DNA from 3 places in the Paenibacillus sp. RUD330 genome. Region 3 is predicted to be linked to each of the others. Evidence: riboswitches for the same ligand, from Rfam matches in the RefSeq annotation. Region 3 holds a riboswitch; each other region holds the start of a gene.
What was found. Region 3 has a riboswitch for thiamine pyrophosphate ahead of thiC (phosphomethylpyrimidine synthase ThiC). Riboswitches for the same ligand answer to the same signal wherever they lie in the genome.
Positions count from the first base shown of each region.

Region 1: linked by a shared signal. The riboswitch ahead of CIC07_RS01890 (ECF transporter S component) and the one ahead of thiC (phosphomethylpyrimidine synthase ThiC) in region 3 are both predicted to bind thiamine pyrophosphate.
Region 2: linked by a shared signal. The riboswitch ahead of CIC07_RS14465 (ABC transporter substrate-binding protein) and the one ahead of thiC (phosphomethylpyrimidine synthase ThiC) in region 3 are both predicted to bind thiamine pyrophosphate.

Region 1 covers NZ_CP022655.2:409,811-420,466, reverse strand. The annotation lists gene CIC07_RS01930 (family 43 glycosylhydrolase) at 1-38, shown strand, start outside; gene CIC07_RS01925 (aldo/keto reductase) at 139-1,068, opposite strand; gene CIC07_RS01920 (TetR/AcrR family transcriptional regulator) at 1,279-1,863, shown strand; gene CIC07_RS01915 (hypothetical protein) at 1,923-2,081, opposite strand; gene CIC07_RS01910 (ABC transporter permease subunit) at 2,080-2,901, shown strand; gene CIC07_RS01905 (taurine ABC transporter substrate-binding protein) at 2,980-4,053, shown strand; gene CIC07_RS01900 (ABC transporter ATP-binding protein) at 4,111-5,028, shown strand; gene ssuD (FMNH2-dependent alkanesulfonate monooxygenase) at 5,151-6,275, shown strand; TPP riboswitch at 6,335-6,444, shown strand; gene CIC07_RS01890 (ECF transporter S component) at 6,599-7,204, shown strand; gene CIC07_RS01885 (ABC transporter ATP-binding protein) at 7,209-8,891, shown strand; gene CIC07_RS01880 (energy-coupling factor transporter transmembrane component T family protein) at 8,882-9,670, shown strand; gene CIC07_RS01875 (M28 family metallopeptidase) at 9,888-10,656, opposite strand, start outside.
Region 2 covers NZ_CP022655.2:3,181,440-3,192,095, reverse strand. The annotation lists gene CIC07_RS14475 (Ger(x)C family spore germination protein) at 1-1,150, shown strand, start outside; gene CIC07_RS14470 (GerAB/ArcD/ProY family transporter) at 1,155-2,576, shown strand; TPP riboswitch at 2,652-2,760, shown strand; gene CIC07_RS14465 (ABC transporter substrate-binding protein) at 2,903-3,964, shown strand; gene CIC07_RS14460 (thiamine-binding protein) at 3,994-4,296, shown strand; gene CIC07_RS14455 (ABC transporter permease) at 4,286-5,062, shown strand; gene CIC07_RS14450 (ABC transporter ATP-binding protein) at 5,059-5,835, shown strand; gene CIC07_RS14445 (TatD family hydrolase) at 5,832-6,890, shown strand; gene CIC07_RS14440 (TetR-like C-terminal domain-containing protein) at 6,933-7,502, opposite strand; gene CIC07_RS14435 (MBL fold metallo-hydrolase) at 7,480-8,217, opposite strand; gene CIC07_RS14430 (GNAT family N-acetyltransferase) at 8,472-9,044, opposite strand; gene CIC07_RS14425 (YhgE/Pip domain-containing protein) at 9,145-10,326, opposite strand; gene CIC07_RS14420 (TetR/AcrR family transcriptional regulator) at 10,501-10,656, shown strand, end outside.
Region 3 covers NZ_CP022655.2:1,765,572-1,776,227, reverse strand. The annotation lists gene thiD (bifunctional hydroxymethylpyrimidine kinase/phosphomethylpyrimidine kinase) at 1-818, opposite strand, end outside; gene thiO (glycine oxidase ThiO) at 812-2,002, opposite strand; gene CIC07_RS07815 (thiazole synthase) at 1,999-2,790, opposite strand; gene thiE (thiamine phosphate synthase) at 3,043-3,924, opposite strand; gene CIC07_RS07805 (ThiF family adenylyltransferase) at 3,911-5,128, opposite strand; gene thiC (phosphomethylpyrimidine synthase ThiC) at 5,121-6,881, opposite strand; gene CIC07_RS07795 (hypothetical protein) at 6,936-7,142, shown strand; TPP riboswitch at 7,144-7,248, opposite strand; gene CIC07_RS07790 (DUF1349 domain-containing protein) at 8,494-9,099, shown strand; gene CIC07_RS07785 (glycosyltransferase family 4 protein) at 9,256-10,419, opposite strand.

The DNA of each region.
Region 1 (10,656 bases), 1.4 Mb from region 3:
GATTCGACAACTTCTCCGTCTACGCAAGCCTCAGCTGAACAAGCAAGCCCTGCCGGACCGCGCTCAAGCGCAGTCCGGCAGGGCTTTTCGGGTTGACATGCTCGCCGACAAGACGGCGGCGCTGCCTAGCGAGCGGAGCTACCGGCCGATATTCGGCACATCCTGCGGGTGCGGCTCCGTGACGAGCTTCACCGCATCTGCGTTGCCCTGAACCTGCTCCGGATTTTTGCAGCCGGGAATGACGGAAGTCACGGCCGGATGGCGAAGGCACCAGGCCAGCGCCCAGGCTGCCATATGGACGCCCTCCGGCACTTCCTCCTCCGCGATCCGGCGCACCTCCTCCAGCCGCTGCCGAACCTGCTCCGCATCCTGGCGATGCCGCACGTCCGTCTCGCCGAACTCCGTGCCGGGCTTGTACTTGCCGCTCAGGAAGCCGCTCGCCAGCGGCACCCGCGCCAGCACGCCGAGATCCTGCTCCAGGCAGGAAGGGAATACCCGCTCCTCCGGCTTGCGGTCGAGCCGGTTGTACACGACCTGGATCGCTTGCGAGCCGACCTTCGAGGAGGCGGCCGTCTGATGCAGGTTGTCGTTGCTCCCGATCGACGTTCCCAGATGCCGGATCTTGCCGGCCTGCGCCTGCTTGTCCAGCGCGGTCCACAGCCCGTCGCTGTCGAAGGCGGCATCCGGGCCGGAATGGAACTGATACAGATCCACGTAGTCGGTCTGCAGAGCCTTGAGCGATGCGTCCAGCTGCCTCACGACATCGTCTCCGGAGAATACGTCCGTACGCTTGAAGCGCTCGTGGAAATGATGGCCGAACTTCGTCGCGATGATCCAGTCCTCGCGCCTCCGCCTGCCGATGTAGTTTCCGATGAAAGCCTCCGACAGATGGTCTCCGTAACATTCCGCCGTGTCGATCAGGTTGATGCCGAGCTCGGCGCCCTTGTCCAAAATCGCGTCGACCTCGTCCTGCGCGAAATCCATGCCCCATTCTCCGCCGAACTGCCAGGTGCCGATGCCGACGACCGAGACGTTGAGCTCCGTTTTGCCTAAACGGCGATACTTCATGTCCATCCCTCCTTATCCACAGATTACCTCCTGGACGGTCGCCCAAGCAACTTTCCGCAGCCCGCCTTCCAGAACGGAGCCTGTCGGTCCGCTTCGCAGCCCATGTCCGCCTGTTGGTCAAATATAAAACCAACATATCCGCTAGGAATAATTATTTTTTCATTGACTTCTGTACCGTCCGGTCCGTATAGTAACGGCAGGAGGTGCGCCATGGCCGCCGCTTCAAAACGAAACGCCATTCTCCGAGTCGCCTGCAAGCTGGTGCGCGAGCAAGGAGCCTCCAAGCTGACTTTGGACGCCGTCGCCCGCGAAGCGGGCATCAGCAAGGGAGGCCTCCTGTACCACTTCCCCAGCAAGGAAGCGCTCATCCAGGCGACGCTGGACGATTTCCTGGACCGCTTCGAGAACCAGACGGAGGCCAGGGCTGCGGCAGGCTGCGGATCCCATCCATGGACGCGAGCCTACCTGACCCAAAGCTTCCAGACAAGTCCCGATGACTTGGAGACGAGCGCCGCCGTGCTGGCCGCCGCCTCCGGCAACCCCGCCCTGCTGTCTCCCATGAGGGAAAGGTACGAGGCGTGGCAGAGCCGGATCGTCTCCGAAAGCCGTTCCCCTGCCCTGGCTACGATCGCCCGGCTGGCCGCGGACGGACTTTTCTTCTGCGAGCTGTTCCATCTCGCCCCGCTGGAGCCTCGGCTCCGCTCCGAAGTGCTCGACGCGCTGCTTGGACTGGCGGATGCACCGTCACCATCACCGCCATCGGCACGGCTTGAAGTTCCAACCGAATATCCCTGATCCGATCCGACCAACGGAAGTATCAATCCTGGCAGCTGAGGGATTGATTTTTTTGCGTTTCAGCCCATCTCACCCTTGAATCCCGTCGTGCCCGCCGCCTGATTTCTCCATGCGCCGGCGCCTGACGCCGCCGCTTCGCCGAGCGGACTTCTTCCTCGGCAGCCGTTCGTCCAGCGGCTCGGCGCCCCATTCCTCGCAGAAGGGAGCATCCGTCTCATGGCCATAGCCCCATCCGCCGCGAACAAAAGGGAAGCCAGGCGCAGCCGCGCCGAGTCCCGCTTGCTGCCGGCAGCCGTCTCGGCCGGCTCCGTCATGGCCGTCCTGCTGCTCTGGTGGCTTTCCGGGCGCCTCGGCTGGGTAAACCCGCTGTTCCTGCCGCCGCCCGCCGACGTCTGGACCGCCTTCGCGGATATCGCGCAGCACGGCTACAAGGACTCGTCGCTCGCCGCCCATGTCGGAGCGAGCCTGCGCCGGATTCTGATCGCCATCGCGCTCGCGGCCGCTACGGCCGTGCCTCTCGGAATCCTTTGCGGACGGAACCGCTGGCTGAGGGCCGTATTCGATCCATTCGTCGAATTCTACCGCCCTCTGCCTCCGCTCGCCTACTACTCGCTGCTCGTGCTCTGGTTCGGCATCGCCGACGAATCCAAGATCGTCCTGCTCTTCCTTAGCGGCTTCTCGCCTCTGTTCATCGCCGCCGTCCACAGCAGCCGCCAGGTGCCGGCAGAGCGCATTAACGGCGCCCGCTCCCTGGGAGCGCGCGGCTGGAGGCTGTACGCCTACGTCATCCTGCCTTCCTGCCTTCCCGATGTGCTGACCGGGCTGCGCACCGCCGTGGGAGTCACCTACTCCACGCTAGTCGCCGCGGAGATGGTCGCAGCCATCTCCGGCATGGGCTGGATGGTGCTGGACGCCAGCAAATATCTTCGCAGCGACATCATCTATGCCGGCATCATTCTCATGGGAATCATCGCGATCGCCATCGATTCCTCTCTCCGGCTGCTGATCCGCCAAGCATCGCCCTGGACCCGCGGCTGACGCCTTCGGAGCCGATCAGCCGCCGTCCGCCGTTCCTGCCGTTCCCCATTCCTATTCCGATCAGGAGGCTTCATCGCTATGAACAGACTGTTTCATGCCCGGTCCTCTCGCCGCCAGCTGCGCGGCCTTCTCGTGACCCTCTCCCTAACGCTTCTCCTGCTTGCCCTTGCGGCATGCGGCTCCTCCGACGGAAAAAGCTCGAATCAAGCCGGAGGAAGCTCCGCCCTGCCGAAGGAAATCCGGATCGGCTATCAGGTCAGCCCGAACGGCGAGCTGATGGCCAAAGCTCTTGGACTGGCCGAGAAGAAATTTCCCGGCGCCAAAGTATCGTGGCTGAAGTTCGACGCCGGACGCGACGTCAACACCGCCATGGCCGGAGGCAGCATCGACTTCGGCATGGTCGGCACGCCGCCGGGAGCATCCGGCATCGCGCAGGGACTGCCCGACGAGATCTACTACATCCACGACATCATCGGCGAGAGCGAGGCGCTCGTCGTGAAGACGTCGGCAGGCATCGGCAGCCTGGAGGACCTGAAGGGCAAGACGATCGCCACCACCTTCAGCTCCACCTCCCATTTCAGCCTGCTCTCCGCCTTGAAGCAGAAGGCCATCGATCCGTCGGGGATCAAGATCATCGACATGCCCGCCCCCGAAATGGCCGCAGCGTGGCAAAGAGGCGACATCGACGGAGCCTACATCTGGCAGCCGGTCCAGTCCAAGCTGATCGCCGACGGAGGCAAGGTCATCGTCACCTCCAAGGAAGTCGCGGCCGGAGGCGGCATTACCGGAGAATTCGGCGTCGTGAGCAAGGAGTTCGCCTCCAAGTACCCGGAAGCCGTCCAAGGTTATATCGAGGTGCTCGACGAGGGGACCAGGTATTACCGGGACCATGCCGAGGACGCGTCCGTCCTGCTCGCCAAGGAGCTCGGCCTCTCCCCGGAAGAGACGCTGACGGCGATGAGGCAGATCACCGTGCTGGACGCCTCCGAGCAGACTTTGCCCGAGTACATGGGCACGCCCGACAAGCCCGGAGCCTTCGCGGCGCTGCTGAAGGAAACGGCCGATTTCCTCGTGGAGCAGAAGTCGATCAAGTCCGCGCCCGACCTGAAGACGTTCCAGGAAGCGGTCCGCAGCGATTTTTATTCAAAGTAACGGCCTGAGGCGTGCGCAACGCCTGCATTCCCATACCGCTCATGAGGAGGAACCGCCATGACCGTGACAGCCCAACGAACGGGCACCGCATCCGTGCCTGTGCCGCCGCCCGGCGAAGCCGCTGCAGGCCGCATCCGTCTGGAGCATATCTCCCTTCGCTACGGTCCGGCTTCGCCGGCTGCCCCTTCCGTGCTGCAGGACATTGGCCTGAAGCTGGCGGGAGATGAATTCATCTGCGTCCTCGGTCCGTCCGGATGCGGCAAGTCCTCCCTGCTGAATCTGATCGCAGGGTACATCCAGCCGACGGAGGGCCGCATCGTCATCGACGGAGCGGAGCATTCCGCTCCGGATACCAAGGTAGGCGTCGTCTTCCAGCATGCCAACCTGTTCCCGTGGCTTTCCGTTGCCCGCAATGTCGAGTTCGGCCTGAAAATGGCCGGCATGCCCAAAGCCGAGCGCCGCCGGAAGGCAGCAGCCTATCTGGAGCTCGTCGGCCTTGCCTCCGCCGCGTCCATGTATCCCCACCAGCTGTCCGGAGGAATGAAGCAGCGGGCGGCCATCGCCCGCACGCTGGCCGCCGACCCCAGCATCATCCTCATGGATGAGCCGTTCAGCGCGCTGGACGCCCTGACGCGCGAGTCCATGCAGACGCATGTCGGCGAGATCTGGAAGAAGACGGGCAAATGCATTCTTTTCATCACGCATGACGTCGACGAGGCGCTGCTGCTCGGCCGGCGGATCCTGCTCCTGCATCCGTCTCCGGGCCGGATCGTCGAGGACTTCGCCAACCCTCTGCACGAGGAAGGAACGATACCGCTGCGATCCAGCCGGGAGTTCGCCGAGCTCCGCGAATGGCTGATCGGACGCATCGCGGATGGCGCGCCGGCAGGCGCGGCCAGGCAAGGACTCGCCGGACGAGCGGACGCGATGCCGTTCGCAGGCCCGTCATCCGGGCAGGAGCCTTCCCGTTCTTAGATTCATCGTTAGACGGGAGCGGCCCGTCGCAGGTTCATCAGCCTGTCGGACCGCTCGATCCGGACGGCTGGCCCCCGCTTATCCTGAACAGGATATCGGACAAAATAGCAGGAGGAGACATCATGGAACTATTCTGGTACCTCCCTACCATGGGAGACGGGCGCTACTTGGGCACGACGCAAGGCGCCAAAATTACCGATCTGCCTTATTTCCGGCAAATCGCCCAGGCCGTCGACAGGCTCGGCTATACCGGCATGCTCGTGCCGACCGGCCATGCCTGCGAGGACGGCTGGGTCGTCGCATCCGCGCTCATGACCGCCACGGAGCGCCTCCGCTTTCTCGTGGCCGTCCGTCCGGCAGGCGTCTCGGTGACGATCGCCGCCCGCATGGCGGCTACGTTCGAGCGGCTTTCCTCGGGCAGGCTGCTCGTGAACGTCGTCACCGGAGGCGATCCGCATGAAATGCGGGGAGACGGCATTTTTCTGAGCCATGCCGACCGGTACGAGGCTACGGACGAGTTCCTTCAAGTATGGCATCGCCTGATGGCCGGCGAGGAGGTCACCTTCCGCGGCAAGCATATCCAGGTGGAAGGAGCCCGGCTCCAATATCCCCCCTTCGGCCGCAAGTCGCCGCCGCTCTATATCGGAGCCTCCTCGGAAGCCGGCCATGCCGTAGCCGCCAAGCATATCGACACCTATCTGACCTGGGCCGAAACGCCGGAGATGGTGGCGGCCAAAATCGCGGATGTCCGCTCCCGCGCCCACGCTCTCGGCAGGCAGGTCGACATCGGCCTGCGGGTGCAGATCATCGTCCGCGAGACGGCGGAGGAAGCCTGGGACGCAGCCCGGCGGCTCATCCGCCATGTCAGCGAGGAGGACGCCCGGAGCGCGCAGGCTGTGCTGGACCGGTTCGATTCGGTCGGCCAGCGCCGCATGACGCAGCTGGTCCGCGACAGCGAAGGGCAGGACGAGATCTCTCCCAACCTGTGGACCGGCATCGGCCGCGTGCGCGGCGGAGTCGGCACCGCGCTCGTCGGCGATCCCGAATCGGTCGCGCTTCGTTTGAAGGAATATGCGGCGCTCGGCATCGACAGGTTCATCCTGTCGGGCTATCCTCACCTGGAAGAGGCGTACCGCATCGCGGAGCTGCTGTTCCCGCTGCTGCCCGTCTCCTGCCCGTCCCGTCCGCAGGAGCCGGACTGGTCGCCGATGGGCGAGCTGCTCGCGGAGAATATCGCTCCCCGCTGACCGGCGCCATAATGCCTCTTGCCGCTTCCAGATTTTCACGTTATAGTAAGGACAATTTCCATAGCATGCATGGGGGCTCGATGAAGTCGGGCTGAGACTGCGGCCGTATGCCGCTGACCATTGATCTGATCTGGGTAATGCCAGCGTAGAGAGAATGCACCGCGCCGCCGGGCCTTATGCCCATCCTGCGCGGATATGCCTTTATTCCCTCTGCCCGCCGGCTCCCGGCGGGCTTTTCCTATGCCCCCGGGAGGAGGCCGGGCCGGGTCAGCAGCCATCTGTGGGGAACATTCCATTTTTCCTTGAGAGGGAGTCTGATGCTTATGTCCACCGCCATGCCCAATGCCGACCGTCCAAAAGGACTGACGCTCGCCGACATTCTCGTCACGCTTGTCGTAGCCGTCGTTTTCGGCATCATCTACCGCATCTGGAATCCGATGTACGACATTCTCAAGCCGCTCGGCCTGCATGCGGAGCAGCTCAGCTACGGCATGTGGTTCATGGCCGGCACCTTCGCCTTCCTCCTGATCCGCAAGCCCGGAGCGGCGCTGCTCGCCGAGACGGCCGCGGCCGCGCTGGAAGCGTTCATGGGCGGATCGTGGGGCGCCTCGACGCTCGTCTACGGCGTGCTGCAGGGCCTCGGCGCCGAAATCATCTTCGCCGCCTTCCTGTACCGGAAGGCAGGTCCGATCGTGACGATCCTTGCGTCTCTCGGCTCCGCCGTCGTCTCCATTTTCATCGACGCGCACTACAGCTACATCGATAAAATGACCGCCTGGAACTACACCCTGTTCGTCTCCATGCGTCTGCTCGGCAGCGTCGTCATCGCCGGCCTGTTCGCCTGGGCGCTGGCCAAGGCGCTGGAGCGCACCGGCGTGCTGAGCCTCATCCACCCGGCCTCGGACAAGGATTACGAGGCGCTGGGGTAAGGCGATGAACGCTGCAGACGTCATCCTGAAAGGCTGCATTCGCAGCCGCACTCCGACGAACGGCAGGGAGACCGGCGCGGCTTCGACGCCGCTTGCAGCTCCCGCATCCGCCATCGGGAGCGGCTTGCCCTCTATGGCGAATGCCTCGGCAATCGGCTCCGAACGGCGGCGCCATGCCGGCGAGGCTGTGCCTGCAGCAAGACGGCCGGTGCCGCCCGTACACGATGCCGGGCCAGCGGCGCGCGTGGAGAACCTGCGGCTCCGTTATCCCGGAGAAGACTCTCCGCTCCTCTTCAAAGGACTGAGCCTGACCATCGAACACGGCCAGAAGGTGCTGCTGCTCGGACCGAGCGGCTGCGGGAAGTCGACGCTGCTGCAGGTGCTCGGCGGCTTGGTGCCGTCGGCCATCCGCATCCCGATGAAGGCGGACTGCTGCCTTGTCCCTGCCCGGCCCGGCTATGTGTTCCAGGATCCGGACTCCCAGTTCTGCATGCCGTATGCCGACGAAGAAATCGCCTTCGCGCTGGAGAACGCGGGCATTTCGCGCGGGCAAATGCCGGACCGCATCTCCCGCTGTCTTGATGAGGTCGGCCTGTGTCTGGCAGACCCCCATTTTCCGGTAGCCGGCATGTCCCAGGGAATGAAGCAGCGGCTTGCCATCGCGGCCATGATCGCCATGGAGCCCGATGCTCTGCTGCTCGACGAGCCGACCGCTCTCCTGGACGAGGAGGGCACGCGGCAGGTATGGAGCTCTCTCCGCTCCGTCTGGGGCGGACGGACCGTCATCATCGTCGAGCACAAGATCGCCGGCATCGCCGAAGATATGGACCGCGTCATCGTATTCGGACCCGACGGGAGCATCATGGCCGACGGCTCTCCCCGCCTCGTGTTCCGGGAGCATCGGAAGCTGCTGCGGGAATACGGGATCTGGTACCCCGGCTTCTGGGAGGATTACGATCATAATGCCGCAATCCGCCCCGCAACGATGTCTCCGTCGCCTGCCGCCCGTTCCGCCGAATTGCTGCTCGGGCTGGACGGCCTGGAAGGATGGCGCGGCGGCCGGCCCAAGGTGCGGACCGGCCCGCTCGCGGTGAACGCCGGCGACTGGATCGCCGTCACCGGCGTCAACGGAGCCGGCAAGAGCACGCTTCTGCTCGCCATCATGAAGCTGGTCAAGACCAAGGGAATCCTGCACATTCCCGGCATTCCGGTCCAAAGCCTGAAAAAGCCCGGGGATATGGCCAAGCATGCCGCGCTGAGCTTCCAGAATCCCGAGTTCCAGTTCGTGACGGACACCGTCCTCGACGAGCTCGCCTACTCCTTGCCTCGTCCGCTGCGGGAGCCCGAGCGAAGCAGCCGGGCAAGGACACTCATGGAGAACTATGCGCTCGACGGCCTTGGCGGCCGCCATCCCTACCAGCTGTCGATGGGACAGAAGCGCAGGCTCAGCGTCGCTGCCGCCATGGTCGGCGGCCAGCGCTTGCTGCTGCTGGATGAGCCGACCTTCGGCCTCGACGCGAGCGGCACGGTGCGGATGATGGAGCAGCTGGAACGGCTTCGCTCCGACGGCTGCGCGATTCTCATGATCACCCACGATCCGGAGCTGGTCCGGCGCTTCGCGACCCGGCAGTGGCTCGTCGACGGCGGGCTTGTTACGGAAAGGAGCGGCGGCACGGCATGCATCTGACCTTTTCCCATCGAGAAACCTGGCTGCATCGCGTCAACCCGACGCTGAAGCTCGCCGCGTCCGTGCTGCTGTTCGTCGCCGCCCTGTTCGTCCACGACCCCAATGTCATGGCGCTGCTCGCAGCCGCATCCCTGCTGCCGCTGCTCGCTACCGGGCACCCGCCTTTGCGCGTGCTGCTGTATGCCTCTCCGTTCCTGCTTGTGTTCGTGTCGTCGGCCTCCGGCATGATCATGTTCGGCACCGGCGCTACGCTCTGGTTCGAGCTGGGCCTCATCCGAATCACGGAGGAAAGCTTCTACCGCGGGCTGCATCTCGGGCTCCGCTCGGTCCAGGTCGCGGCAGTCGGACTCGCCTTCGCGCTGACGACCCGTCCGGTCGCCTTATTCTACTCGCTGATGCAGCAGCTCCGGATGCCGCCCAAGTATGCCTACAGCTTCCTGGCCGCGCTCAATATGGTTCCGCTGCTGGCGGATGAATTCTTCACGCTCCGCCAAGCGCTCCAGATCCGGGGAGCCGGCCCCGGACGCCTAGGAATCTACGGCCGCCTGCGCATGTATGCCCTGCCGCTGCTGGCCCAGAGCATCCGGCGCGCCCACCGGATGGCCGCCGCCATGGAGGCGCGACGCTTCCACAGCGGCAGCGGCAAGCGCACGTACTATTACATCTATGGCTGGTCGCGCATCGACGGCCTGTATGCGGTCTCCATCGCCGCTCTCTGGCTGCTGGCTTGGCTGCTCGGCACTCATTATCCCTTGCTTGCCGCAACCGACGTCCGTTGACGGACGAGGGTTGCCAGGGAAGCAGCCGTCGCGGCGGTTCATGAAATACCGAAACAGACCCTGGAGTACTGCCCTCTCCAGGGTCTGTTTCTGCGGATGGACGTACTTGCCGTTTTAACGGCTGCCTCATCCCGGGGAATCTGCGCCAATCCATATGCCCGAGCAGAGCGTCCGTTATCCTCCGTACGGCGTCGGCTCCCCCTGGAGTTCCCTTCGCTCAAGCCAGGCCCTTCCAGTCGATTCCCTTCAGCAGCGCGGCCGTCTCCGCATCGTCAAGCTCCCATTTTGGAGACATGCCCGTATCCGTCATCACGTAGGCAACCAGGGTGGCTTTGTAGTCCTTTCCTCCGGAGTTGAACGGGTACAGCACCGAATAAGCTGTTCCGGCGCGATCATAGATCGTGAATTCCAAACCGTTTCTCATGACCTCTCGAGATGGGATCATACCGGAATCCTGCAGGAACGAGCTTCCCTCTCCGTTCAGCACGGATAAAAACAGAACCGAACCATTCTTCCCTTCATAGCTGAGACTCAATTCATTGATATCCTTTTTTTCAAATGTCTTGTCCGACGTATAAATCCGATTCGGCTCCAACTCATCCACATTTCCCGCTCCGAAAGCTTTTTCGTCCAGGATGGCAATCACGCTTCGGAGAGAATATCCCCCCACGCTCTGCGGGAGAGAATACCCCGGATATCGATTCTGGAATTCCTCTTTTTCCATGTTTTGATAGGGGTTCGAGACCAGCTCCCGAATGTCCTGTTCTTTATTCTCGAACAGCTCGTACTGCTTGAACGCCAGCTTGGCCATCTCTCTCTGCACCAGCTGCTGCTTGACGTCCTGGTATTCATACATCGATTTCTCCCGGCCGAACGGATATGCCTCCGCGTGATTATGCTCCAGCTTCGCCTCTTCGTCCTGCTTTTGGACAAAGTCGAGAATGATGCCGGAAATTCGCGACAGCTCCCCGTAATCAAGATCCTCT
Region 2 (10,656 bases), 1.4 Mb from region 3:
GCTCAACGAGCTCGGCATCATCTCTGCGACCGGCATCGACCTCACCGAGGAGGGAAAGTGGAAAATCAGCTATCAGCTGGTCATTCCAAGCGCCATCTCTTCCCAGAACGGCTTCACGAGCACGACGGAATCTCCGGTCAACGTCTTCTCCACGGAAGGAGACAGCGTGCGGGGCGCCGTATCCCGGGCGACGCAGGAGATGTCCCGGAGCCTCTACTTCGGGCACAACCAAGTCGTCGTCATCGGCGAGCGCGCCGCCCGCAAGGGCATCGGCGGCTTGCTCGACGTCTATCTCCGCAACGGCAATTCCCGGGAGACGGTCATGGTGTTCGTGACCGAGGGCGAAGCCCGGCCCATCCTGGAGCAGCTGCTTCCGATGGAGAGGATATCGGGCACCGCCCTGACGAAGCTGATCGCGCTGGAAAAAGAGAGCGGGGGCAACTTCCGCCCCCAGACCGTCTATTCGATGCTGCTGCAGCTGCTCGGCCCTCTCCACGCTTCCGCCGCTCCCGGCATCGCGATCAGCGGATCGGGCGAGGGCGTGCGCAACGTGGACGCGAACAAGAACACGTCGACGCCTTCGAAGGTGAGGCTGCAGAAGCTGGCCTTGTTCCGGGACGACCATATGATCGGCTGGATCCGCACGCATGAGAGCCGGGGCCTGCTCTGGCTGCGCAGCGAAGTGTCCGGGACGACGATCTCCTTTCCATGCCGTGAAGGAGGGCCCAAGGTCAACAGCGCCCGGATCACCGGGCTCAAGACGAAGATGAAGCCCTCGCGGAGCGGAGACGGCTGGCTGCTCCAGGCGAATGTCGAGGCGGACGCAACCCTGTTCGAGTATACATGCGGCGGAAATCTTCATGATCCGGCTGCGGTTGCCGGCATCGAGCGCCTGCTCGGCCAGCAGGTCCGATCCGACATCGAGGACGGACTGAAAGCTTCCCAGAGACTGAAGGCGGATGTGGCCGGCATCGGCGAAGCGGTGCGGCGGAAGTATCCGCGCACGTGGAAAGGAATCGCTTCGGAGTGGAACGGCAGGCTCTACCCCGAGATGAAAGCCGAGATCAGGGTCGATGTCGGACTGATCAAGACAGGCCGGAGCAACCGCTCCTACGAGCAGGCGAGCGAGGACAGCCGGGAGAGGAAGTGAGGGCATGAAAGCCAAGGAAGCAAGCGTAAGCGCGGGGCAGATCGCCGTCTTTCTCGTGCTGTTCACCATCGGCAGCACGCCGATGTTCGAGCTCGGATCCGAGGCGGGACAGGATTCCTGGATTGCGATCGGCATCGCCGCCGCCGCGGGCTTCTGCCTGCTGCTCGTCTACCGCGCGCTCTACAACCGGGCCCCCGATACGAATCTGGCCGGACTGTACAAGCTGCATTTCGGCAAGCTGCTCGGCGGCCTGCTCGGCGCGGCGCTGGCTGTCGTCTTCGCCCTGGAATCGATGCGCAACGTGCGCGACTTCGGGGAGCTGATCTCCGCCACCTTGCTGCCGCAGACGCCGATGTGGTGCACGATGCTGGTCCTGACGGGAATCGTCTACTACACCTCGAAGCAGGGAGTAGAGGCGTTTTTCCGGGTCAACCAAGTGCTGATTCCGGTGCTGGCCGTCAGCTACATTTCCCTTCTGGGGCTGTTTCTGGCGTCGGGCCTGCTCGACCTCAACCGTCTGCGGCCCGTGCTGGAGCATGGCTTCAGGCCTGTCCTGCACGCGGCGTTTCCCGATATCCTGTCGTTTCCGTTCGGACAGGTCATGGTGCTGATGATGTTCTGGACCTATGCGAGGCGCTCTCCGTCCACGGGCGCGATGTCTTATGGCGCCTATGCCGGCGTCTCGCTGTTCCTGATTGCGGTCAACATGGTGCTGATCATGGTGCTCGGTCCGGAGCTGTATCGGCTCGCCGAGCTTCCGACGCTGGAGGCGGTGGAGCAGATCCGGCTGTTCAACTTTCTGGAGCGGCTCGATATTCTCGTGACGCTGCTGCTGTACATCGGGCTGTACGTCAAGGCGACCGGACTGTTTTTCGGTTCGGTCATCGCTTTGCGGACAGCCTGGGGAGTTCCCTATCGGGCGGGCGCCCTCGTCATGGCTCCGCTCATCTTCACGGCGAGCCTCCTGGAGCCTGTCCTGTCGCAGCATTTATGGACGGGCATGACCGTCTACCTGAAATTCAGTCCCTATTACCAGATCGCGCTTCCGCTGCTCATGCTGGTCATGGGAATCGGCTGGGTCAAAAAGAAAGCGCAGCGGCAGGCGGGGCAGGGCGGCGGAAAGGCGGGAGCCGGCGGGCAGGCCAAGGGCCGCGGAGCCGGCGGCCAGAGCGGCGGCGGCCAAAGCGGTGCCGGAAAGGCAGCCGGCGGCGCCGGGACGGGCCGAGGCGGACAGCCGGGGAACGGGCAGGAAGGCGCCGATGACAGCGCCAACAAGGCCGGAGGCCAGGACGGGCAGGAAGGCGCCGATCAAGGCTCGCAAGCCGGCAAGGACGGCGGGCGAAACAAGGCTCGCGGAGCGCCGGCCGACTCCGGCGCCAAGAAGCCGTCTTCAGGCTCGGAAAGTCCGGAGGCCGGCTCTACATGATGCCGCGCGCCCGCAAATTTCGACACGGAAGGTTGCAATAAAAGGCTCCTCTGCTATAATGGCTCTATTGACAACCGAATGAGCCTGGGGAGCTGGCGTACGCCGGCTGAGAGGGGAGAAGCATCCCGACCCGTTAAACCTGATCTGGATAATGCCAGCGTAGGAACCGCATGTCAGCCGAGCCTTTTGCCGCCCTCGGGCGCAAATGGATTCAAGTGACGAAGACGTCTTCCTTGGGAGACGTCTTTTTTTATTCCCTGACATGCTGGCGCTCCGGACAGGGCTCGGCCGGGCTCACGGCTGCGAGAGAAAGAAGGGGAAGCAACATGGGCATTCCAAGCAAGATGGGCAAAAAAGCGGGGCTGGCCGCGCTTGTTCTGGCGACGCTGCTGGCAGGCTGCGGCAACGGCAGCGGAAACGGCGCAAGCAGCGGGAACGGCGGCGCGGCGACGCCGGCGCCTTCCGGCACCGCCACGGCCGCGCCGGTCAAAAAAGTGAAGGTCGTCCTCGACTGGACGCCGAACACGAATCATACCGGGCTGTACGTCGCCCGGGACAAAGGCTTTTTCCTGAACCACGGCCTCGACGTCGAGATCGTGCAGCCGCCGGAGGGGACGGCCGCCGATACGCTGGTCGCCAAGGGGGAGGCTGAATTCGGCGTCGGCTACCAGGAGAACATCACGCTCGCCCGCAGCGAGGGCTTGCCGCTCGTGTCGCTGGCGGCCGTCATCCAGCACAACACTTCCGGCTTTGCTTCGCCGGAAGCCAAAGGCATCAAGGACCCGAAAGCATTCGAGGGCAAAACCTACGGCGGCTGGGGAGCGCCGGTCGAGCAGGAGGTCATCTCCTCGCTCATGCAGGAGCAGGGCGCCGATGTCGGCAAGGTCAAGATCGTCAACATGGGCAACGCGGACTTTTTCACCGCCGTGAAGCGGAATATCGACTTCGCCTGGATCTATTACGCCTGGACAGGGGTAGAGGCGGAGCTGCGCGGGGAGAAGCTGAACATGGTGTACTTGACCGACTACAGCAAAAAGCTGGATTATTACACGCCGGTGCTGGAAACGAGCGAGAAGCTGATCCAGGAAAGCCCTGATGTGGTGAAGGCATTCATGGCCGGAGCTTCCGAGGGCTATGCCTACGCGATCTCCGAGCCCGCCGCCGCCGCGGACATCCTGATCAAGGCCGTTCCGGACCTCAATCCGGAGCTCGTGCGCGCCAGCCAGAAGTGGCTGAGCCCCAAATATCAGGATGACGCTCCGCGCTGGGGCGAGCAGAAGGCGGAGGTCTGGACGAACTATGCCGAATGGATGCATGAGCACAAGCTGCTGGGCACCTTGCCGGATCTGTCCAAGGCGTTCACGAACGATTACTTGCCGGCATCTTGATGCCGGCTGACGGGGAGAGGGAACCGGATATGGCCAATGCACTCGTAAGCATTCAGATTTTGCCGACGACGCCCGGCGGGGAAAGCGTGCTTCCGTACGTGGACCGGGCGATCGAGATCATCAAGGAGGCCGGCGTTCCGTACCGTGTCGCGCCGCTCGAGACGACGATGGAGGGCGACCTCGTGCGCCTGCTCGCCGTCGTCGCGGAGATGAGCAAGGAGATGGCGGCGATGGGCTGCCCGTCCGTCATCTCTCAGGTGAAGATTTACTACAACCCGGAGAACGGCGCCTCGATGGACCGGCTGCTGGAGAAATACCCGGATGGACAGTAGAACGATCCGATGGGGGGCTCTGCTGCCCCCGGTCGTCGTCATGGCCGCCTTCCTGCTCTTGTGGGAGGCGGCCGTCCGTCTGTCCGGGACGGAGGCGTGGCTGCTGCCCGCCCCGAGCGATATCGCCCGCGATGCCTGGGCGGCCCGCCCGAGACTGGCAGAGCACACCGGAGCGACCTTGAGCCTGACGCTGCTCGGCTTCGCCGGCGGCGCGGCCGCGGGCCTGCTGCTGGGAGCCGTCCTGCACCTGCTGCCGCTCATGAGGTCGGGCTTCTATCCGCTGCTCGTCCTGTCGCAGAACATTCCCGTCATCGCGATCGGGCCTCTGCTCGTCATCTGGTTCGGCTTCGGGCTGCTGCCCAAGCTGCTGCTCGTCATGCTCGTCTGCTTTTTCCCCGTCTGCGTCGCGATGCTCGGCGGCCTCCAGGGAGCGGATCCGGGCCTGGAGCGGTACATGCGGATGATCGGAGCGGGGCGCTGGCGCCGCTTCCTCAGCCTGGAGCTGCCCGGCTCGCTGCCGCAGCTGTTCTCCGGCCTCAAGATCGCCGCTTCGTACAGCGTGACGAGCGCGGTCGTGGCGGAGTGGATCGGCTCCGACCGGGGGCTCGGCTACTTCATGCTGCTGTCCTCCAAGGGCTTCAAAACTTCGCTCGTATTCGCCGGAGTCGCGCTTGTCGTGCTGCTCAGCCTGCTGCTGTTCGCAGCTGTCGCAGGAGCGGAGAAGCTGGCGCTGTCCTGGCGGCCGCGCAAGGAGGGAGGACGATGAACATGCTTGAAATCCGGAATCTGCGCAAGTCGTTCACCGGCCGCGGCGGCGTCATCGAAGTGCTTGGCGGACTGTCCCTGACTGTGGGCGAAGGCGAGTTCGTCTCGCTCGTCGGCCCTTCCGGCAGCGGCAAAACGACGCTGCTCAGCCTCATCGGGGGGCTGGAGCGGCCGGACTCCGGCGAGATCATGCTCGCCGGGAAGCCGGCTACGGATGGAGCCGGCCGCGCCGCCTACATGCCGCAGCAGGCCGCGCTTCTGCCCTGGAGGACGGTCCAGGGCAACATCGAGCTGGCGCTGCGCATCGCGGGCAGAGACCGCGCCGGGGCGAAGCGTCTTGCCGAGGAAGGACTGCGCAGGCTCGGTCTGGAGGCCTATGCCCGCTCGTATCCGCATGTGCTGTCCGGCGGCATGCAGCAGCGCGTCTCGTTTTTGCGCGCCCTGCTGTCCCCGCAGCCGCTCATGCTGCTCGACGAGCCGTTCGGAGCGCTCGACGCGCTTACCCGGCAGCGGATGCAGCGCTGGCTGCTGTCGCTGTGGGAGGAGGAGCGCCGCTCGGTGCTGTTCGTCACCCATTCCATCGAGGAGGCGCTGCTGCTGTCCGACCGCGTTCTCGTCCTGTCGGCATCGCCGGCCGTCGTCGTACAGGAGCTCCAGGTGCCGTTTGCGCGCCCGCGCAGCGGAAAGCTGGGAAGCGATCCGCGATTCGGCGAGCTGAAGGAGTCGCTCTATGAATCGCTCGGAAGCCTGGAAGAGGGGGATATGCCGCTATGAACCCGTTGGGAGCAGATGCTGGATCCGGAAAGTCGTCATCGCCGCCGGCTGGAGCTGCCGTGAAGGGCTCCGAAGCTGGAGCCGTCGGGGAACGCACCGCAGCTGGAGCTGCCTGGAAGCGCTCCGAGCTGGAGCCGTCGGGGAACGCGCCGCGGCTGGAGCTGCCCGGCAGCGCTTCGGAGCCGGGGCTTCCGCAGACGCCGCAGAGCCGGGGCGACGCCTCCGACTGCCGGAATGAAGCGGCGTCGATGAGCGGGGCCCGGCTGCCGCTCATCGACACCCACATCCATCTGGAGCAGTATGCCGCGGATGAGCTCCAGAGCATGCTGGAGCAGTCGTTCAGCGGCGGCCTGACGGGGGCGGTCGCCGTGTCCATGGATCTGGATTCCGCCAAGCGGACGCGGGAGCTCGCCCGGGCGCATCCCGGCCGGATCATGCCGGCTTACGGCTGGCATCCGGAGCAGGAGCTTCCGGACGAGGCCGAGATGCAGGCGCTGCTGACCTGGATCCGGGAGCGCCATGAAGCCGGGGAGGCGTTCGCGATCGGCGAGGTCGGCCTTCCTTACTACATGCGGACGGAGGCCGAAGCGGCGGGACGGAAATTCGACGACGCGGGGCATTTGCGCATCCTGCGGGAATTCGTCTCCCTTGCCGCCGATACCGGACGAGTCATCATTCTGCATGCCGTCTACGAGGACGCCGCCAAGGCGCTGGAGCTGCTGCGGGAATTCGGCGTCGCCCGCGCGCATTTCCACTGGTACAAGGGAGACGAGGCCGTGACGCGAATGCTCGCGGATGCCGGATTCTACATCTCGCTCACTCCGGATGTGCTCTACGAGGAGGAAATCCGCCCGCTTGCCGTCTCGTACCCGCTGGAGCGTCTCATGACGGAGACGGACGGTCCGTGGCCGTTCGAGGGGCCGTTCGCCGGGCAGGCGACCCATCCGCTCATGATGCGGGAGTCGGTCGGGGAAATCGCCCGTCTGAGAGGGATGGACGAGAGAGAGGCTGCCTTTGCGTTGGCGGCGAACGCGCGCCGGCTGTATTTTTCCTGAGACACGAAGAGGCGCCCGGATTGTATCCGGGCGCCTCTTCGATTATTTTGCCCGTTGCCGAAGGCCTTCCATATACGTATCCACCAGCATGCGAAAAGTGGCGTCGGTGTCCAGCGGCATGCCGAAGCCGCCGACTCTCTCCAGCGAAACGAAGCCATGCAGCAGGCTGCGGATGCCGCGAACCGCATGGATGGCGGCATCGCCCTGCAGCTCGAAGCCGGACAAGGCATCGAGCGCAAGCCGCACAACGGTTCCGCCGGCCTGCTGAAGCTGCTCGTCCTCCGGCTCGGGAGCCCTTTGGACCGCTTCGTACAGTCCCGGATGCGTCCGCGCGAACTGAAGATAAGCGGCGCAGAACGAACGCATGGCCTCGTCGCCTTGCTTGCCGTCGAGCGCCAGCACGAGGCGGCCGTTCAGCCGCTCCAGCGCGTTCAGCGCGAGCAGCCGCCGGAGCTCGGGCAGGCCGGCCACATGGTTGTAGAGAGACGGAGAGCGGACGTTCAGCTTCTGGGCCAGCGACGCCAGCGTCACGGCCTCGAAGCCATGGGCGTCGGCAAGCTCGGCCGCCGCTCCCAGCAGCGCTGCTTGGTCAAGACCGATTCGCGGCGACATGGGCTTTGCCTCCTTGGCGGAATTCGGCTTGCCGGATGGCCTGTTGCAGAGCGGCTCCCGGCTGCTGCATCATGCGTCCGTGGCCGGCTGCGAGAAGCGTCGGCTTCAGAGCGGCAAGCTTGCGGGCGGACTCCAGCGCGACATCCGCGTTCCAGGTAGCCATGGCGGGAAACGGGAACAGGATCCGCATCTGGCCGCTGACGGCGAGGCCGCCGCGGACCTGGAACGCATCCCCGACCAGCAGCGACCCGTTGCGGCCATCGAGGAACGCCATCGAGCCGGGAGTGTGTCCGGGAGCGGCGATGGCGGTCAGCGAGCCGAGCGCGTCGCCGTCCCGCAGCAGCACGTCGGGGCGGGTCTTCAGGTTTTTCGGAATATCGCCGCGGATCGGAGTGGACGGCTCTCCTTCGTCAAGGGACAGATCCCCGACCAGCAGCCTTGCATCTCGGGCTGACAGATAGACGGGAACATGAGGCAGCGCCGACTTGAGAGCGTCCAGCGCTCCGACATGGTCGCCGTGGGCATGGGTCAGCACGATGCGGGCGATCGGCTTGCCGATCGAGGCGGCCGCCTGGAGGATGCCCTTCGAGCTGTACGGAAGCGCGGCGTCGATTAGCGTCAGCCCGTCTTCCTCTTCGACGAAATAAGCGTTGACCGGGAACAGGCGGGGGAGAAAGGCCAGCTGGCGAACCGTTTGGTTCCGAACCGTTTTCATAGGGAATCCGCTCCTTCATTAAAACTAATCTGATTAGTCTCAATATAACTAATGATATTAGTTTTCGCAAGCCCTTTTTTCGCAACCTGTGTATTTGATCGCTTTCTTGCCTTGCTGAGAGCGGACGGAAGCGGCAAAAGCCCCGTCCCTGTCGGCGGATGCCCCCGGCAAAAAAAACAGCGGCAGAACCGAATGGGCGTCAAGCCAGGTTCTGCCGCTGTTCAAGTTTCGCCGATGGACAAGCCGCAGCTTGCTCACCACAGCATTCTTTCGCCGAGCTCCAGCTGCACGCCGCCAGACCGGAAGGACTCGCGATGGTGGCGGGCCTTGGGAGAAGCCAGATGAAGCATGGTCGCGAGGCCGAGGGAATCGCTGCGCAAAGGCCGCTCCCGCGTGCCGCCGATCAAGGCAAGCCCGCCGGCCCGTTCCCATCCGCCCCGGGTATAAAAGGGGACCAGATCGGCATGGCAGGTGAACAAGCTTATATCGGCTTTTTGCGACATCGTATAGGAAAAGGCTTCCCGAATCAGCCTCAGTCCGAAGCCTTGCCGGCGGTAGAGAGGATTCGTCAGCACTTCGCTGATTCCGAAGGCTTCGTACGTCTCGCCCTCATGAAGCATCGTCATGCGGGGAATGGCGAGATGGCAGATGACGACGCCGTTGTCGGCATAAATCAGCGAATGGGGCCGGGTGGAGGGCTGGCCCGGCCAAGCGGCGGGCTCCCCGTCCCGGAACGCTTGGGGCCATTCCGTCCGCATGAAGGCGATGATCTGGTCTTTCAGGTGTGCAGGACAATCCTCCTGGGGAATTTGCAGCAGCTGCATCATGGCGTTCTTCTCCTTATCCGGTCAGGCTCCGACAATAAGAGTGGACGGCGGCCTGTCCTGTCAGAATACCCGAAGCCGGCTCGGAAAAGAAGCCCGGCCTTCACGCCGACGCCGGAACCGTGTCGGCCTTGCTGCCGGTCCGGGGTTTCCTCCATCCCGATCCCAGCAGCGCCAGAAGGCATCCGCCGGCGATGCATGCCAGCACTGTGGCGCTGCCGCCGGCTGAGTCCAGGCCGCCGAAGTACATCACTTCCCGCAAGCCGTAAGCCGCGAACCGCAGCGGAGTCCAGGAGTAGATCCAGAGCCGGGATGTCTCTGTCAGGAATTCCGGGGCCATGTTGAGCAGAGGCATGGAGAAGAACATGAGCAGGACGAGAATTCCCATCGCGGGGAACCCGATCCAGTTGAGCAGCGCGGACTGCAGCATATAGAAGGCGGCGGCGGCAAGCCAGAGGAACAGCCAGGTGTCCAGCGAGTGCGCGAGCTCCATGCCATACCAGGAGGAGGCGGTCCACACGAGGAATCCCGACGCGATGCCGGCGATGACGATGCCGATGACCGGCTGCCAAGCGACTGCCGCCGGCCTCCCCGCTCCTGCCTGGACGGCTTTGCCGCCGGCCAGGAAGAGCATCATGGCGCTGACCAGGCTGCCCATCCACATGATCTGGGTAAGCAGGCCGGGCGCGCTGCCGGAAGCGTTGTTGGCGCCGACCGGATGAACGGTTTCTTCCTGCACCCGGATCGGGGCCAGAAGCGCCTGAGCCGCGGCGATCGGAAGCTGCTGCGAGTTCGGTGCGATTCCGGCGAGCATCGATCGGGACAGCTCAGCTCCCGCCATGCTCATGACCTGCCCCAGTCCTTGCCGGACGACGGTCGAGGCTTGGGCGTTCAAGCCTTCGCTGACGAGAATCCGCGCGGTCGGCTGCTGCGGAGCGGCTCCGGATATCGAGGCGACGCCGGAGCTGAGATCGGCGGGGAGGATGAGCGCTCCGTACAATTCCCTGGCGTCCAAAGCCTCGCGGGCGGCTTGCTCCGAATCGAGGACGGTCCATTTGATCGGCAGCTTGTCATTGGAGAGCAGCTGCTCCTTCAGCTTCTCGCCGACCGCAAGCGAGCCTCCGCCGGGAAGCTCCGCCGGCCGGTCGAGAATGACCAGAGCCGCCGGCACCTCCTTCGGCTTCGTGCCGAGCACGGACCCCATCATTGCGGCACCGAACACGACGAGAACGGCAAGAACGACGATCATTCCAATCCATACCATTTTTTGCTTGAAGATGGCCATAACTCCTATCCGCTCCTTCTCAATGTGCAAATGAACACTATGTTGAATACAAAGCACGTTGTTAATTATAATGAGAGGAGCATAAAGCACAATCATCACATTTCACCGGAGTGTCGAGTATTCGTCATGATCGGCGGAAGTGTTCAGCAACAGCCTGATCCGGGAGGAATAGACATGCATTCAAACACAGGAAAGCCGGATCGGAGACGAGCCCGCACGAAGCAGCTGCTCTATGAAGCCCTTATGAGCCTCGTCCTGGAAAAGGGGGCGGAGAACGTGACCGTGACCGATATCGCCGGACGCGCCGACGTCAACCGGGGAACGTTCTAT
Region 3 (10,656 bases):
CCTGCTCCGAGCGGCCCGCCCGATGCGATCGCCGCAAGTGTGAACGCCTTGGCCCCCCTCGCCGCCTCCTCCATGTCCAGGCCTCTTGCGAGCAGGGCGGCAAGCGCGGAGGCGATCGTGCAGCCGGTCCCATGGGTATGGACCGTCGGAATGCGCGAAGCTGTCAGCACGACGGGGCCGTCCGGAAGAGAGGCGGACAGGAGAACGTCTGCGGCGGCTTCCGACCCGGCCAGATGGCCGCCTTTAAGAAAGACATGCCTGCACCCGAATTTCAGCATTTCCTTGGAAGCGTCCTTCATCGCCTCGAGGCTCCCGATCTCCTTCTCCTTCAGACCGAGCAAGGCGCAGGCTTCCGGAATGTTAGGCGTAACGACCTCCGCCAGAGGCAGCAGCCGCAGACGAAGCGCTTCAGCCGCATCCTCCCGCAGCAGCCGGGAGCCATGCTTGGAAATCATGACGGGATCGACCACGAGCTTGAGGGCCGCGACCTTCTCCAGCCTCGAAGCTGCCGCATGGATGATGTCCGGCGAGAACAGCATGCCCGTCTTGACGGCATCGGCTCCGATATCGCCCATGACGGCGTCGAGCTGAGCCTCCACCGCTTCAACCGGGAGAGGGTAGACCCCGTGCACGCCGACTGTATTTTGCGCCGTCACCGCGGTGATGACGCTCATGCCGAATGTGCCGAGCTCCTGGAACGTCTTCAGATCCGCTTGAATGCCCGCGCCTCCTCCGGAATCCGAGCCTGCGATCGTCAGCACCTTCCTAATCCCGCCTCCCCGCAGCCCGTCGCCTTGCCCGGCAGCCGTCTCTAGCAAAGGAATCCCTCCCTGACCGAAATGCCTCTGGCCGCTTCCGCTCCGCCCCTTGCCGCTGGCGCGAACCGTTCCGGGGAAAAGGAAGCGATCCGATCCGGCTTCGTTCCATCCAGCAGCTCCGTGACGGCCGCTGCGGTCGCAGGAGCAAGCAGAATGCCGTTGCGGTAATGGCCGGCCGCCACGATGACCTGAGGATGATCGCTCAAGGCGCCGATCAGCGGACGCCCGTCGCGGGTGGCCGGCCTCAGCCCGGCCCAGCGCAGCTTGGGACGCGCGCCTTCCAGGAAAGGGAATATCCGGCTGCTCCACCGCTCCAGCCGCCCGATTCCCTTCTCCGTGACCGAGGCGTCGAATCCGGCGACATCCTCAGAAGCGCCGCATGCGAGGGCATTCCCCGATTTGCCGACCCAGTAGGCCTGACTTGAAAACACCATATGCCTGACCGCGCCGTCTGGCACGTCGAAGGCGCAGATCTGACCGCGGATCGGATGGATGGACTCCGGCAAGCCGAACATCCGCTCGAATTCCCCGGACCAGGCGCCTGTGCAGATCAGCAGCCTGTCGGCCTCGTGTTCTCCCGAATAATCCGTCGAGAGAGCGACGGACCGCTCCCCGGAACCGGCTGTCGGCAAGGCAAGCTCCCGCAGGCTGCCGGCTCCGCTTATCATCCTGATTCCGGCCAGCCTGCAAGCCTCCGCCAGCGCCGCAGCGAGGCGGGGCGCCTCGACGTGGGCTTCGGACGGCGTGTAGATGCCGCCCGCCGCTCCCCGCGCGAGCAGCGGCTCCAGACGGGCCAGCTCGGCGGCGCTCAGCAGCTCGGCTCCGCTGCCGGCCGCCCGCTGCCAGTCCAGCCTCGAGCGCAGCGGGAGCAGATCCGCTTCATGATAAGCGACGCCGACGCTGCCGGTGCGCTTGAGCTCGACCTTCATGCCGCTGGCTTCCTCAATGTCTGCCGCCCAATCCGGATAACGGAGCAGGCTGTCGGCGCACAGCTGGAAGAAAGCATCCGGCTGCTCGGCATTTTCCGAGTACGGTGCCAGCATGCCCGCCGCCGCTCCCGTTGCCTGCCCGCCGAAGCCGCCCTTGTCGATGATCGTCACCTCGCGGTTTCCGTCTCTTGCCGCCTCGTAAGCGCAGCTCAGCCCGATGATGCCGCCTCCGAGGATGAGCACCCTTTCCCTCACTGCCTCCACGCTCCCGAGCGATCGGCTTGGCGCGGGTACAGGGCGCCGGCTTCCGTGCTGCTCGCGGAGGCATAGGGAAGCGCGGGGATGCGGCCGGCGAGCCTGGCCAACCGGCCGGCGCGGATCGCGAGCGCCATCGCTTCGGCCATCGCCACGGGATCTGCCGCCCGCGCCACCGGCGTATTGGCCAGCACGGCGGATGCCCCGAGCTCCATCGCCAGAGCGGCGTCCTTCGCCGAGCCGAGTCCGGCGTCCACGATGACGGGAACCGGCGATTCCTCCGCGATCAGCCCGAGGTTGTACGGGTTCAGGATGCCGAGTCCGGTCCCGATCGGGGCTCCTCCCGGCATGACGGCCGCCGCTCCGGCTTCGGCCAGACGACGGCAAAGGACGGGATCGTCCGAGATGTAAGGCAGCACCGTGAAGCCTTCGGCCGCAAGCCTATCCGTCGCTTTCAGCGTCTCCAGCGGATCGGGCAGCAGCGTGCGCGGATCCGCGCTGATCTCCACCTTGATCCAGCTGCCAAGCCCGGCCGCTCTGGCCAGGCGCGCGATCCTCACCGCCTCGTCCGCATTGCCTGCGCCCGACGTATTGGGAAGGTAGATCAACTTTTCTTCGGGCAGATGCTGCAGGATCGAATCGTCTTCAGGCTGCTCCAGATTGACGCGGCGGACGGCGAACGTAATGACCTCCGCACCGCTTGCCCGCAGCGCCTGCTGCATGACGGCCGGGCTCGGGAAGCGGCCCGTTCCGAGGAAAAAGCGCGAGGAAAGCCAGGTCTCGCCCACCTTCCAGGCATCCCGGTCCAGCCCCCGCTCCGGCTGAGGCTTCGCATGGCCAGCGATTCGGACAGCGGCAGGACCATCGGTTCGAGCTTCGGTTCGATACTCGGTACGGGACTCTGTCCGAGCCTCTGTCTGGGACTCTGTCCGAGCCTCTGTCTGAGCCTCTGTTCGAGTCTCTGTTCGAGTCTCTGTCCGAGACTCTGCATGAGCCGCTGCATGAGCCGCTGCTTGAGCCTTCATTTCATCATCCATCACTCAGCCTCCCCCTACAAAGTGGACCAGCTCGATCTTCATTCCATCCGCCAGCCGATGCCGGCTCCAATCGCCGCGCGGCAGGATGATTCCATCCGCTTCGGCGACAATCCTCTGGCCGGATAGGCCATGCGACTCGACCAGCTCCTGAAGCGTTGCCGATGGCGTAAGGATTTCCTTGCCGTTCAAGGTGAGCCGAAGCGGGCTGCCCGGTCGGGAAGCAGCTCCCGATGAAGCGTTCAAACCGGCTGCAGCCTCGCTTGCGGCAGCGATGAGGCTCCTCAGCTCCCGGCAGACGGCTGCGGGATCGGAGCTGCCGACAACCGCGGAGACGGCGCACAATCTCCTGGCCCCTGCGGCGAGCACCTCGCCTGCATTGCCGGGATGGATGCCGCCGATTGCCGTCCAGGGGATGCGAACATGCCGCGCCGCCTGGCGGACGTAGTCCAGCGTGACCGCCGCCCGGCCCGGCTTGGTTGCCGTCGGATACACCGGCCCGACTCCGATATAGTCGGCGCCGGCCGTCTCGGCCTTCAAGGCCTGCTCCAGGCTGTGGGTGCTGATGCCGACGATCCGTTCCGGACCGAGCAGCTCCCGCGCATCGGCGATGGATAGATCGTCCTGCCCGAGATGGACGCCGTCGGCATCGGATTCAAGCGCGAGCAGCGGATGGTCGTTCACGATGAACGGCACTCCGTACTCCCTCGTAAGCCTGCGCAGCAGGCCCGCTTTCTCTCCCAGCTCCCGCAGCGAAGCTTTTTTGTCCCGCAGCTGCAGGATATCCGCTCCTCCCTCAAGCGTCTCCCGCATGACATCCTCCAGCCTTCTTCCGGGATGGCAGCCCTCGCCCGTAATGACGTACAGGCTGAACTCAAGCTTCTTCATCCTTGGCCTCTCTCTCCGGCGCTTCCGCGCCCAAATAATGACGACACCATTCCCAGGCCGTGTCAGCGTCCGCGGCGCCTTGCGCCAGCACTCTGCCGTCCGGGAACACAACGAGCTTCCCGTTGTCCGGGAGCACTGCCCGCAGCAGATAAGGATTGAGCGTCAGCCGGCAGCCCAGCCTCTCCAGCCTTTTCTCATACGTTCCGGGTTCGGCAGGCTCCAGCTGCAGCTGGAACGTATCGCGGCCGCACAGAACGGCCGCGTGCTGGCGGCGGCTGCTTCCGGCTGCTTCCGAGGCTGCTTTCGGAAGGAACTCTCGACCTGTTCCCCATAAAGACTCCGCTTCCTCATCCTCCCGCCAAGCATCCTGCGTTCCCGAACGCGTCCCTCCCCCGCTCCGTTCCTGCACCGCTCCTGCGCAGCCGCAAATCGAACAGAGCCTTGACGGTCCGGGCAGCTTCGTCTCGCGCATCGCGTATGGCCACACAGAGGCAGAGACGAGCGTGCGGCGCATTCCTTCCCTATCGCCTGCCAGCCACTTGAGCGCTTCAGCCGCCTGCAGCGCGGCGACCATCTCCACGGCCGGCGAGATCATGCCCGCCGTCTCGCAGGTCTGTCCGCTCTCCTGCTCCTCCTCGCCCCCGATGAGGCAGCGCAGGCAGCAGGTCGCGCCGGGAATGAGCGGAGCGCTCATACCGGCCGCGCCGGCGACGCCGCCGTACAGGAACGGAATGCCGGCACGGAAGCAGTAATCGCTCAGCACAAGCCTGGCCGCGGCATTGTCCGTACCGTCAAGCACCAGATCGCACCCGCCCGCGATCTTCTCCAGCAGACCGGGAGCCGTGAAATCGGCGGCAAACGCCTCGAGCTCAATTATGCCGTTGATCCGCCTCAGCTTCCGTGCGGCGGCCTCCGCCTTGGGAAGCGCCAGCCGCGCATCCTCTTCGTCGAACAGCATCTGCCGCTGCAGATTGCTGAATTCCACGTAGTCGCGGTCGGCAAGCCGCAGCTCGCCTACCCCTGCCCGGGCCATATGCTGCGCCAGCGAAGCTCCGAGCGAGCCGGTGCCGGCGACAAGCACGACGGCCTGGCCGATCCGCCGCTGCCCTTTCCAGCCGATGGGAGCGAAGCGGATTTGCCGGGAATACCGTTCCTGAATGGCGTCTTGCGCCTCGGATCGGCTTGTTGCCGCCGGATCAAGCATAGATGCTGCCGCCTCCGGCCTTGAACGCCTCCGACTGCTCCTTCATGCCCGCCTCGATCGCCTCCGCCGTGTCCAGCCCTTCCCTCTCCGCGTAATCCCGAATGTCCTGCGTGATCCTCATGCTGCAGAACTTCGGCCCGCACATGGAGCAGAAATGCGCGCTCTTGGCGCCTTCCGCGGGGAGCGTCTCGTCGTGGTAGCCCATCGCCCGCTCGGGATCCAGCGACAGATGGAACTGATCGCGCCAGCGAAATTCGAATCTGGCCTTGGACAGAGCGTCGTCGCGCTTTCGGGCCTGCGGATGGCCCTTGGCGAGATCGGCGGCATGCGCGGCGATCTTGTACGTGATGACGCCTTCCTTCACATCCTCCCGGTTCGGCAGCCCCAGGTGCTCCTTGGGCGTCACATAACAGAGCATCGCCGTGCCGAACCAGCCGATCATCGCCGCCCCGATCGCGCTTGTGATATGGTCGTAGCCCGGCGCGATGTCCGTCGTGAGCGGACCGAGCGTGTAGAAGGGAGCCTCGTCGCAGACGGCGAGCTGGCGGTCCATATTTTCCTTGATCAGATGCATCGGAACATGGCCGGGACCTTCGATCATGACCTGCACGTCATGCTTCCAGGCGATTTTCGTCAGCTCGCCGAGCGTGTCCAGCTCCGCGAACTGCGCCTCGTCGTTGGCGTCCGCGATCGACCCCGGCCTCAGCCCGTCGCCGAGCGAGAAGGTCACGTCGTAGGCTTTCATGATTTCGCAGATATCTTCGAAGTGCGTGTATAGGAAGTTCTCCCTGTGATGGGCGAGGCACCAGGCCGCCATGATGGACCCTCCCCGGCTGACGATGCCCGTAAGACGCTTCGCGGTCAGCGGCACATAACGGAGGAGCACGCCGGCATGAATGGTGAAATAATCGACCCCCTGCTCCGCCTGCTCGATCAGCGTATCGCGGAACACCTCCCAGCTGAGGTCCTCGGCTTTGCCGTTCACCTTCTCCAGCGCCTGATAGATCGGCACGGTCCCGACCGGAACCGGAGAGTTGCGGATGATCCATTCTCTCGTCGTATGGATGTTCTTGCCGGTGGACAGATCCATGATCGTATCGGCTCCCCAGCGGGTCGCCCACGTCATCTTCTCCACCTCCTCCTCGATCGAGGAGGTCACGGCGGAGTTGCCGATGTTGGCGTTGATCTTCACGTGGAAATGCCGTCCGATGATCATCGGCTCGCTCTCGGGATGGTTGACGTTGGCCGGAATGACCGCCCTTCCCGCCGCGACTTCGGAGCGTACGAACTCCGCTTCCATCCCCTCCCTCAGGGCGATGAACTCCATCTCGGGAGTCACGATGCCCTGCCTTGCATAATGCAGCTGGGTAATGTTGCCCCCTGCGAGAGCTCTCAGCGGCAGCCTGCCGGATGGCGGGAAAATTTCCGCTCCCCTCTCGGCGGCTTTGCCTGCGTCGGAGAAGCCGTTGTCCTCGGGCTGGACGATCCGGCCCTGATAGGCCTCGGTGTCTGCCCTCTCTGCGATCCAGCCTCTTCGCATGGGCGGCAAGCCTATCGCGACATCCGCCTCGTAATCGGTGTCCGTGTAAGGACCGCTTGCGTCATAGATTCGCAGAGGCGCATTGGGAATGGACTCTCCGCGCACCTCGCTGTCCGAGAGCGAGATTTCCCTCATCGGAACCATGATATCCTCCCGGCTTCCCTGCATGTAGACTTTGCGGCTGCCCGGCAGCGGCTCGGTATGTATGGCCATGGAAAATCAAAAGCCCCCTTAACGGATCATGATATCCGCCAGGGGGCTGCACGCTTGGAAATGCCGGTCATGCCTCAAGTTCCGGTTGTCTGCGTTGAAAAAACGCAGGCTGTCCAGGACATTCTACTCGCCGCATCCGCCTTCATCGGCAGATTGCGGTTAGCAGATCGGGTGCGCCTGCTCTTCCTCCGCTTTCCGCCGGAGGACGGCAAAAAGCCGCCTCCGGTCTGGAAGCGGCGAAAAGAGGCACAGGCCAAATAAAAGGCATGTTCGACCACTTTCCTACGCTGGCATGACCCAGATCAGGTTCGAAGGGACCAAAGCTTGCGCTTTATCTCAGCCCGTGCGGGCGCCCCTAGTGGATATCTTGGTATGACTATAAGCCGGGTGGTGGAAGTTGTCAACCAGTGGCCCGCTCCATTAAATTAATAAACCAAATAAAAATAATCAGAAAATATTAATATAAAACTCATTTCTATAGGTGTCTTTATATATGAAAGTAATTCTATACCCTAAATTTCTTTATTTTAGAGAACACTAAAAAACCTTGAAAGGCTTGAAGCCAAGGTCAGTTCAAATATTAAATTTCAATCATTTCACATAATTCAAATATTGTTTTTTCATCTATTCATGCATTTTTAAGCAATTCTTCTGCTGTAAGAAAGGATTGTGTAAAAGAGTTCTTTCCTTGAGTTAGATAGAGACCATCTTTATTTCTACTAATCCAGAACTCATCACCTAGATAATAGAATGGAACTCTTCACCCCATCCTACACGTTGGACAAGCTCAGTGTATCCCACTTTCTAATCTCTCCTTTTAATTTCTAGATGGATTACCATCTTTATCATAAGTCCAAGTATGCTCATGCGGTGCTTCTGGATGAGTTTTAGCGTTTATATGATGGGTATAATCTACATGTCTGATAGCTCTACCATCTGCCCCATACCATCTTCTTATTAACAACTCTCCAGTTATTGGACAGATTTAGATTAACCAGCCACCAGATCCGTTTTAGAAAGTTGATTTCCATCCGAACTCCATGTATAGGAATGACGGTTTATAACCGTAGACGCCCCTTGCAGCTGCGTCAAGTCGCTTGAATCGTACCCATTGTAATTCATCGTGCTGGATGTTCCATTTTCCAACCTGATGACTTTTAACAATCCGTTTGAATGATAGCTATATTCAGCGATTGCAGTTGTTTCGGTTTGCCCGACTTTTTTAAGCCGGTTGAGTTCGTCGTAACCGTACTAAAGCTTCAGAACAATCGGATCTGTCATTGTGCCTTGGAGTCCGTGTTTGTTATAAGAAAACTCTATTTTTTTACCATCTGGGAACAGGAGATTGCGGCTATAAACGTATCAATTCCGGAAATGTCCTGCGCTTGTTCATTGAACCTGACAAGAGAAGCCATCGGCATAATATTCTGATCGACTCTCTCTGTTCTCTTGCCAACCGGGCATCACCGCTCCGAAAAGCCGCTAGAGACGACCATTGTCGTCCCAAGCGGCTATTTACGTTCAGTCAACGACTGACCTTTCCCGAAGTCTCTCGCCATCGTATTAGATAATAATTACTGTTAATATAAATCTATACAAAGGAGGAATTCTATTGAACCAATCCGCTTTTAAGACTTTTGGCTGGCTGAACGAAAGCAGCATTCGATTCGACTCGGACCGGATCATCCTGCATGCGCCGGAAAAAACCGATTTCTTTTGTCCCCATGGTACGGAATCCGAAGAAGGGACGCTGCCCGAGAGCCTTCTCAACGCGCCATTCTACTACACCGAAGTCACTGGAGATTTCGTCATGCGCGTCAAGGTCGAGCATGCGTTCACGAGCATGTACGATTCGGCCTCGATCATGGTCATGAAGGATCTGGACGTCTGGGCGAAAGCCTGCTTCGAACTGACGGACTTCGGCACGCATGCCGTCGTCAGCGTCGTCACCAACTCGGTGTCGGACGATGCGAACGGCTGCGACATCGAGGGGAACTCCGTCTGGCTGCAGGTCGCCCGCACCGGCCCTTCCTTCGCTTTTCATTATTCGCTTGACGGCATCCATTTCTTCATGATGCGGTATTTCACCCTGCCCGTGAAGGAGACGGTGAAGGTCGGACTGCTGCCTCAATGCCCGACCGGATCTGGCGGCGATCGGATTTATTCCGGCTTCGTCCTCGAGAAGAAGACGCTGAAAAACATCCGGTCAGGGAAATGACGCCGGCACGATGAAAAGCCTGAATGCAATGACCGCATTCCCCGTACGAGGGGGATACGGTCTTTTTCGCGTTGCCGGGGGTACGCTTTAACGCTGCAACCCGTTCCGTCCTGTTCGGCGGCCTCGCCGAAGCCGTCCTTGCCGCCTCGCACCCGCTCAGGGATGCTCCGCAGCTTCCGCAAGCACCTCCAGCCAGCGCTGTGCCGTCGCCTCCCAGGTGTAGCGCTGCTCCACCCGCTCGCGGCCGGCGCGGCCCATCCGCTCCCTCAAGTCCTCATCGCGCAGCAGTGCGAGCAGCCGGTCGCAGAGTTCCTGCTCGAGCCGCGCCGGATCGGCCAGATACCCGGTCTCCCCGTCGACGATGATCTCGCGCATGCCCCCGGCGCGGGAGGCGACGACCGGGATGCCGCTCGCCATCGCCTCGACGTTGACGAGGCCGAACGCCTCCCGCGCTCCCGAGGGCACGACGGCGGCATCCGCCGCCAGGAACCAGCTCGGCACTTCCGGATAAGGAACATAGGGGATGAACCGGATGTGCCGGGGATAACGCTTGCCCAGCGCCTGCAAGGCGCGGCTGTAGCGGGTCGTCCGGTGCGAGCCGTAGAACGGGCTTCCGACGACGGCGAGCAGCACATTGGGGTGCAGAGCGATGATTTCCGGCATGATCCGCAGCAGATGATGCACGCCCTTGAGCGGAATGATCCTTCCCATGAACAGAAGCACGTCCCTGTCCTGCCAGCCCCTCGCCCGCCTCAACGCTTCCCTGCGCGCGGCTCCTTCCGGCTCCCAGCGGGAAAGAAAGCGCGCCGTGTCCACGCCGATAGGCACGACTCTCAGCTTGTGCGCGGCCTCGGGAACCCGGCCTGCCACCGTATCCCGCAGGAACTCGCTGTTGACGATGATTTTTTCCGCGGCCGCAAAGCTCCTCTTCAGCCTATCCCTGCCGATGGCTTTCGGTCCAATGAAGGAGGAGGAATGCAGGTTGATCCATATTCTCGCATCGGGATGGCTCCGCTTCATCTTGAGCGCATAGCCGGGACGATTTTCCACTTCAATGAGGTCCGGCCGGAACAGACGGATAGACCGGCTCACTTTGCGGAGATAAGCCGATTTGTCGCCTGCAGGAAAGCGTTCGCAGCGGACGCCTCCGATCTGTCCGACAGCTCCTAGCCCCGCCCCCGAGCGGCCATATATCCGGGCCTCCGCTTGTACCGCCACCAGAGGCGCCATCTTCTCGATGACGCGTTCCACGGAGCTGCTGCCCGCTGAAGGGATGGGAAAGGATCCCGGAGTGACAAAAGCGACCTTCGGCCTCTGCAACCTGCTTCTCCCCTTCCTGCATGAAAGCTTGCTGCTTCAGAATATTCTCCGACTGGCGAGCCCGAAAGGGCCAAGCGTCCTGCCGTGGCAGAAGCCGCGCCATTCTAGGCTTCAACGTGAAATAACCGCAATGTCCGAAGGCCGGACGCTGTCCGAGCCAGCCGTACCGGATGGCTGCACCGGACGGCTATCTCACTGCAAAGAATGGTTGGGCACTTCTCCATTCGGTGAATATAT